Regions from separate parts of the Aestuariirhabdus haliotis genome, predicted to be linked through region 1. Evidence: predicted binding sites of a transcription regulator. Region 1 holds the regulator's gene; each other region holds the start of a gene.
The links. The regulator LexA, encoded in region 1, represses DNA repair genes until DNA is damaged. The targets are predictions, from matches to a motif close to TACTGTNTANNTANACAGTA.

Region 1 (2,271 bases):
GAATACTGGCAACCGAAGGATTGTCATTGTAATCACGAGCAGAGATGGCTTGCATGGCATCGAAACCGGACATGGTAAAAGCCAGACTTCCCAGCATAAAATTGACTCGCCAATAGAGATCTGCAGGGGTAAGGCCAGGAACCGAGGCCGTCAACAAGCTCATATAACGAACAAAAACGTCAGAATAGGCGCTTCTCATGTAACGACGAAGGTGCCCTTGTGACTGAGAAAACGCCAGCCCCAGCAAGCGCATAAAAACAGAGAGATCATTTTCGGAGCGAGACTCAACTCGCAGCGCAGTCTCAACCAGTAACTTTAAGCAGGCTTCTATATCGGTAGGCTGGCCGTTGCTTTGTGTTTCCAATCGCTCGAGTTCGGCATCCAACAACTCACAAAAGGGATCGAGAAAACGAGAAAAAACTGCTTGGATAAGCGCCTTTTTGGAACCAAAGTGATAATTAACAGCGGCAAGATTAACCCCTGCCTGACTGGTTATGGTACGTAGAGAGGTTTCGGCAAATCCCTTCTCGGCAAATAGTTGCTCTGCTGCATCCAATATGCGAACTACGGTTTTGGATTGAGCCATCTTTTATTGTTCTTAATAGTTGAGTTGATGAATGTACGACCGTTTCAAACATACGTTTGCCTAGATATAAAGTCAATAATTTCACCTGCTTGGAGCGACTAAATAAGACGCTGTTCATACGCCGCGTTTGCCAACCGAGAAAAACTGTATATAATTCCAGTAGCTGTATAAAAAACCATACTTACAGGCAACCTCATGCAAAAACTAACAGCACGGCAAGCAGAAATTCTGGAATTTATTAAATCTTATATCGATGAAAAAGGTTTCCCCCCCACGCGAGCAGATATCGCCAAACAACTTGGATTTCGCTCACCCAATGCCGCCGAGGAACACCTAAAAGCATTAGCCAGAAAGGGTGCCATAGAGATCATTGCTGGTGCATCCAGAGGCATTCGCATTCCTGAATCGGAAGAGGACGGCCTTCCTATCGTGGGTCAGGTAGCCGCTGGAAGCCCTATACTGGCGATTGAGCACATAGAGGAGCACTGCCCGGTTAAATCCGAGTTTTTCAATCCCAATGCCGATTACCTGCTCCGGGTTAAAGGCGAGAGCATGCGTGATATTGGCATCCTGGATGGCGATCTGCTTGCGGTTCACAAAACCCAAAGCGTTCGTAACGGACAGGTTGTTGTGGCCAGGGTTGGTGATGAGGTTACGGTAAAACGGTTCCATAAGAGCCGCAACAAGGTCACTCTTTTCCCTGAAAACGAAGAGTTCGAACCCATCAACGTGGACTTGAGCCAAGACGACTTCGAAATTGAAGGGCTAAGTGTTGGTGTAATTCGACGCTAGAAAAGCCTGGATCGCACTTAGAATGCGGGCGGTAGCATAAGGCGTTTGGTGAGAGTTGGCACCTCTATAGAAAGAGAGGTGCCAGATTACAGAAGATATTAGTGAACGGTTCGCGGCGCTTCAACTTCGGAGGCACCTTCTGCCATGCTGCCAACCATAGCAATACCGGCATTGATCATGGCCTTGGCCACCTCAACATGACCCTCTTGCAGAAAAAGCTTGGCTTCTTCAGAGAAGTTAATGGTGACAAGAGGTTCCTCTTCGTCAGAGCGCTGCAGAACGATCTCACCGGAAGGAAGCTCGACAATTTCAAGATAGGAAGCGGGCATGACGTACTACTCTCGCGTTAGGGCCGGCTAGTCTATCACTTTCCCTAACTGACCACTACAGTAGCGCTTTAACACTCTTCAGAAGTTTCACGCATTCGTCTGATAAGCTCACCCAACAAACGGTGCCATTGTCGGCACTGATCGACATCGACCCCGCCAGAAACTGCAATAGCCCTCGTCAAGCCACCCGTGCAATAAGACACTCTTGCATTTAGCATTGAATGCAGCCAGGAGCCTGAATCAATCGAGAGCTGCTGAAGCTCATTGAGCTCTGGGCTATACAGCCCTGCTCGACGAAGTTCAAAAAGAGTTTTATCGATGTTTTCAAGTTTGGCATTGTAGCCGCACTGCCCGGCGAGCTCGGCACAAAGTGCACCATACGCAGAATCCAATCCCCTAAGAACTGCTTCAGCATAGGCATCAGAGAGAGCAGCATCTGCCCCCCTCTCTGCCCACTCCCCCAGCAACAACCAGACCTGATGCAGGGAACGGTTGGTTATGTGCGAATAATCGATCACGCTTTCTTCTTACGAGGCTTGCCCTCTTCTACCCAGGTACCGTCCT
Region 2 (2,271 bases), on a different contig from region 1:
CTTGATATTCTGCTGGCCGACTATCACCTGGACGATGGCAAAACCGGGCTGGAAGCGATACTGGGGTTACGCCAACAGATGGGTGTACCCTTACCGGCGGTGTTGATTACTGCCGATGGTCGTCAGACATTGCAGGATCAGGCGCGGGAAGAGGGCGTCGCCTATCTGGCCAAGCCGGTCAAGCCGGCAGCACTGAGGGCGCTGATCAGCAGCCTTAGCCGGCGCTGAGGCAGGAAGGGGATATAAAGGGTTAGAGCGAGGGAAGGTCCTAGCCGTTGCTGTTGTCCAGCTGGGGTGGCTCGATTTCCAGTTGCTGCACGGCAATAACCGCCTGGGTTCGATTGCGAACGTTCAGTTTTTTGAAGATGGCGGTCGCGTGGGCTTTGATGGTGGCTTCCGAAACATTGAGGTCGTAAGCGATCTGTTTGTTCAGCATACCCTCGGTCAGCATACCCAATACCTTGAACTGTTGCGGCGTCAAAGAGGCAATACGCTCGGCAAGATCCAGGCTGGCTTCATTGTTGGCGGCAGCACCAATCGAACTTTCGGGTTGCCAGACATCGCCATCCAGCACAGCTTGCAGGGCGGTTGCGATGGTTTGCTGGGAGGAAGATTTGGGAATAAATCCCGATGCACCATACTCAATCGCCTGATTGATGACCGATACATCCTCGGTCGCCGATACCATCACCACCGGGATTTGCGGGTATTGCCCTCGCAGGTAGATCAAACCGGAGTATCCGTGGGCACCGGGCATGTGCAGGTCGAGCAGCACCAGATCGGCATCACCATGGGTTTCCAGAACCTGCTGCAGGGATTCAATGGACTCAGCTTCGAGCAGGTTGACCTCTTCGACGGCCTGATTGACGGCTTGCTGCAGAGCTGTGCGAAACAGCGGGTGGTCGTCGGCAACAATAATCTTATAGCTACTCATAATGACTAAGTCCCTGTTATAACAGATCGATAGTGCCAGCAGGCCGATGGCGAGTCAAATACCCTAAACTTATCAGGGTTTTATTGGAAGCCCTGCCGTTTCTGTCAGCCGCTTAAATAGCGTTAGCTGTTGATTTATACAGTGCTTGGCTGGAAAATAGACGGTTCCAGGTTTTCTACCAATAGCATTGCTCATGCCTGCCAGCCCCCAGCGAAAAATAATCCATATCGATTGCGATTGCTTTTACGCCGCGATCGAGATGCGCGATGATCCTTCCCTGCAGGGTCTTCCTATCGCCGTCGGCGGCAGCCCCGATCGCCGGGGTGTTGTGGCAACCTGCAATTACCCGGCCCGCAAATTCGGCATACATTCGGCGATGGCGGCGGCGACCGCTCGTAAACTCTGCCCATCGTTGCGGTTTATTCGGCCACGTATGGACGCTTACCGCGAAGCATCCCGGCAAATTCATAAGATTTTTGCCGACTATACCGAGCTGATTGAACCCCTGTCCCTGGATGAGGCTTATCTGGATGTGAGTGCGTCTTCGCACCATCAGGGCAGCGCGACACGCATTGCCGAGGAGATACGCCAACGGGTGCGCGAACGGGTCAATATTACTGTTTCGGCTGGAGTGGCCCCGAATAAGTTTTTGGCCAAAGTTGCCAGCGACTGGAATAAACCCGACGGTTTGTTTGTGATTTTGCCGGAGCAGGTTGACAGTTTTGTGCAGCAGCTGCCGGTTAAACGGCTGCATGGAGTAGGGCGTGTGACGGAAAAAAAGTTAAAACGCCTTGGCATTGAAACCTGCGGCGAACTGAGAGTTTTCAGCCAACTCGACCTGATCAATTACTTCGGCAGCTTTGGCGATCGTCTGCATCAATTGGCCCAGGGAATCGATAACCGCACTGTGCAAAGCAGCCGACGTCGAAAGTCACTAAGTGTGGAGCATACCTTTGATCAGGACCTACCCACCCTGGAAACCGTGCTCGAGCAATTGCCGGGCTTACTGACTGAGCTGGAACGCCGACTGCAAGGGAAACTGCCGGAGGGGTATTCGCTGAGCAAGCGTTTCGTGAAAGTAAAATTTGCCGATTTTACCCAGACAACCCTGGAGGCGTTAATCAGTGGCGAGGCTGATCAGCATCTGGAGGAAAGCCAGTACCGCCCCTTGATGAGCCAGGCCTGGCAGCGAGGGGCGAAACCGGTCCGCTTGCTGGGCGTCGGTGTGCGCTTGCGAGACTTACAGGAAGCTGAAGCGCTGGAGCAGCTGGATCTGTTCCAGTGCTGACCGCCTGCTAGTGAATGCTATTCTGGCTGGTCGGTGTTTCTGCCGACTG
Region 3 (2,271 bases), on a different contig from region 1:
TCAGGTGCCGGAATTAATACGAGTCACTTCCAGGCATTAGTGAGGTCGTCCACTGTGTACACCTAGATACCCATGGATCATTTCAGATATTTTGATCGAGTGCTGACTTTATCTGAAATCACGCAGCTGACTGCGGATCGTGGAGAGATTGTTGCTTAGCGGTTTTTTGTTAATGATGGGCGCTATCGATCTGTGGTAGCTAGTTGGGAGAATATCACCGTCGGGCAAGAACAGGAAGTAATAGCTGGTGAAGGTGAGTCCGTCCTCAGATTACGATCACTCTTTCTGGATTCGGCTTATGAAGTAGATAGAGCCAAATTGAAATCATTAAATTCAAGTGAAGCTACGCTCTAGTTTACTTTTCATGGTGATCCGATAGCTATGAGAGGTTTTCGGAGTGGTGTTCTTATCGAATGGACGGCAGGAAAATTCACAGATAGTTTGAGTGCTTCTTGATATATCTGTACGGAAGAAGCGTTTTCAGTTTTGGAGTTAATGGTTTGATTATGTTGCTAGGTGAGATTGTTCAATATTTTTTAATCAGTTTTTAGTATTTGTTTTATATTCGAAATGGTGTTTTATTTGTTCTCGGCTTAGGGTTCTTAATGCGTTGTGGATTTATTATTTTCGTTTGGGTGAAAAGTGAATCTCCCTATTCATATTTCGATTTACCTGTAAATATTGGGTGTGGAGGAATAGGTATGAATTATAAAAATGATCTAGAGGAGGTTTTTATAAAAGCTATTGAAGCGGCAAATTCTGAATTGTCAGTTTTAGGTTTAGAAGTTTCGAAATTAGATATGACTGGTTCTGGTCGAAGCTTAACTCCACCTGAAGAATATAAAGATCTCGGTGGTGTATGTGTTTGCTATAAGTCAGTGTGTGGTTGTGTTATCTGGTAATGAAAAGTTATTGATTTATTTTTGTTGTTATTTTTTCATATTAATTCTAGATAATAATTTTTTAGTGATAGTGAATGCTAATATCTATCTGTTGTTTGTGGTTTTGGAGGAATCAATTGTTTTAGTGGTCAATTAAGAATTTTATGTTGGATTTTGTTTTTGTTATGTTGTTTTTCTTTCATTGTAATTTTTTTACTGCTGAAATAATTGATTTTTCTGTTGTATTGTCTTTGGTTTAGTTATTTTAATATATTTTATAATTTTAATTTATAAAAGATTTTGATTTGGTGGGGTGTTTTAAATTGAATTTTTAGAGTAAGTAAAAAATATGGGCCATAAATATGGTAATTGAAATGGTATAAGAAGTTTAGATTGTGACATTTTTTTTCTACGTAACGAAATGACTAATCGAAATACAGAATGAATGGCAGGATCTATTAGCTTTTTTACATTACTGTCCAGTATTTAGCGGTGCAATTAAGGTCTCAATTTTTCTTATGGAAGCGCTGGCAGGCGTTTCTGCTATGACGGTCAGATAAGACGACCCTCTATACGCCAACTTGATTGTTTGGTAACTACCGAACATAATTATACCTGTATATTTATACAGGTATAATTATGTCTCTAATCTCCTTCAGTAGTGCTCAGGCGGCCACCGCTCTGCGCCTCCCTTTGTACCTCTCCAGGGTTTCCGCCGGCTTTCCCAGCCCTGCCGATGATTACGTCGATAAGGGCCTGGATCTCAATGAATACCTGATTACCCACCCGGCAGCGACCTTCTTTACGGTCGTCTCCGGCGAGTCCATGGAGGGCGAGGGCATTTTCGATGGCGATATTCTGGTGGTGAACCGGGCGCTGGAGGCGGTAGACGGTGATGTGGTGGTTGCGGTGATCAACGGCGAGTTGAGCTGCAAGCTGCTGGATACCAAAAAGCGCCGGTTGCTCTCGTCGCACCCCGATTACCCGCCGATCCCCGTTTTCGAAGGGGCGGAGCTGGTGATTGAGGGGGTAGTGCCTTTTTCTATCCGGTGTCACCGTGATCGCCATCGTTGATGCCAACTCCTTCTATGCCTCCTGCCATCAGATCTTTCGGCCGGATCTGCGCAACAAGCCGGTGGTGGTGTTAAGCAATAACGACGGCTTTGTGGTGGCTCGATCCTGGGAGGCCAAGGCACTGGGGGTTCCAGATCTGGAGCCCTTTTTCAAAATTGAACCCCTGCTACGCCGGCACCGGGTCGCCATTTTTAGCTCCAACTACCCGCTGTACGGAGATATCTCTGCGCGGTTTATGAGAACCCTGCAGGGCATAGGGGACCAGGTGGAGGTGTATTCGATCGATGAGATGTTCTTGTCCCTGACTGGGCACCAG

Region 2: a site for LexA is predicted at 1,059-1,078, ahead of dinB (DNA polymerase IV). Genes of this name have one in related genera too.
Region 3: a site for LexA is predicted at 1,495-1,514, ahead of MIB40_RS18940 (LexA family protein). Genes of this name have one in related genera too.

Annotation. Positions count from the first base shown of each region.
Region 1 is NZ_JAKSDZ010000003.1:109,018-111,288, reverse strand. It holds gene MIB40_RS03755 (TetR/AcrR family transcriptional regulator) at 1-586, opposite strand, end outside; gene lexA (transcriptional repressor LexA) at 782-1,378, shown strand; gene MIB40_RS03745 (hypothetical protein) at 1,477-1,707, opposite strand; gene MIB40_RS03740 (DUF6586 family protein) at 1,776-2,225, opposite strand; gene topA (type I DNA topoisomerase) at 2,222-2,271, opposite strand, start outside.
Region 2 is NZ_JAKSDZ010000065.1:8,559-10,829, forward strand. It holds gene MIB40_RS18385 (PAS domain-containing hybrid sensor histidine kinase/response regulator) at 1-228, shown strand, start outside; gene MIB40_RS18390 (response regulator transcription factor) at 269-937, opposite strand; gene dinB (DNA polymerase IV) at 1,128-2,222, shown strand; gene MIB40_RS18400 (DUF3549 family protein) at 2,230-2,271, opposite strand, start outside.
Region 3 is NZ_JAKSDZ010000073.1:2,162-4,432, reverse strand. It holds gene MIB40_RS19885 (LamG-like jellyroll fold domain-containing protein) at 1-66, shown strand, start outside; gene MIB40_RS18945 (hypothetical protein) at 702-902, shown strand; gene MIB40_RS18940 (LexA family protein) at 1,521-1,955, shown strand; gene MIB40_RS18935 (Y-family DNA polymerase) at 1,939-2,271, shown strand, end outside.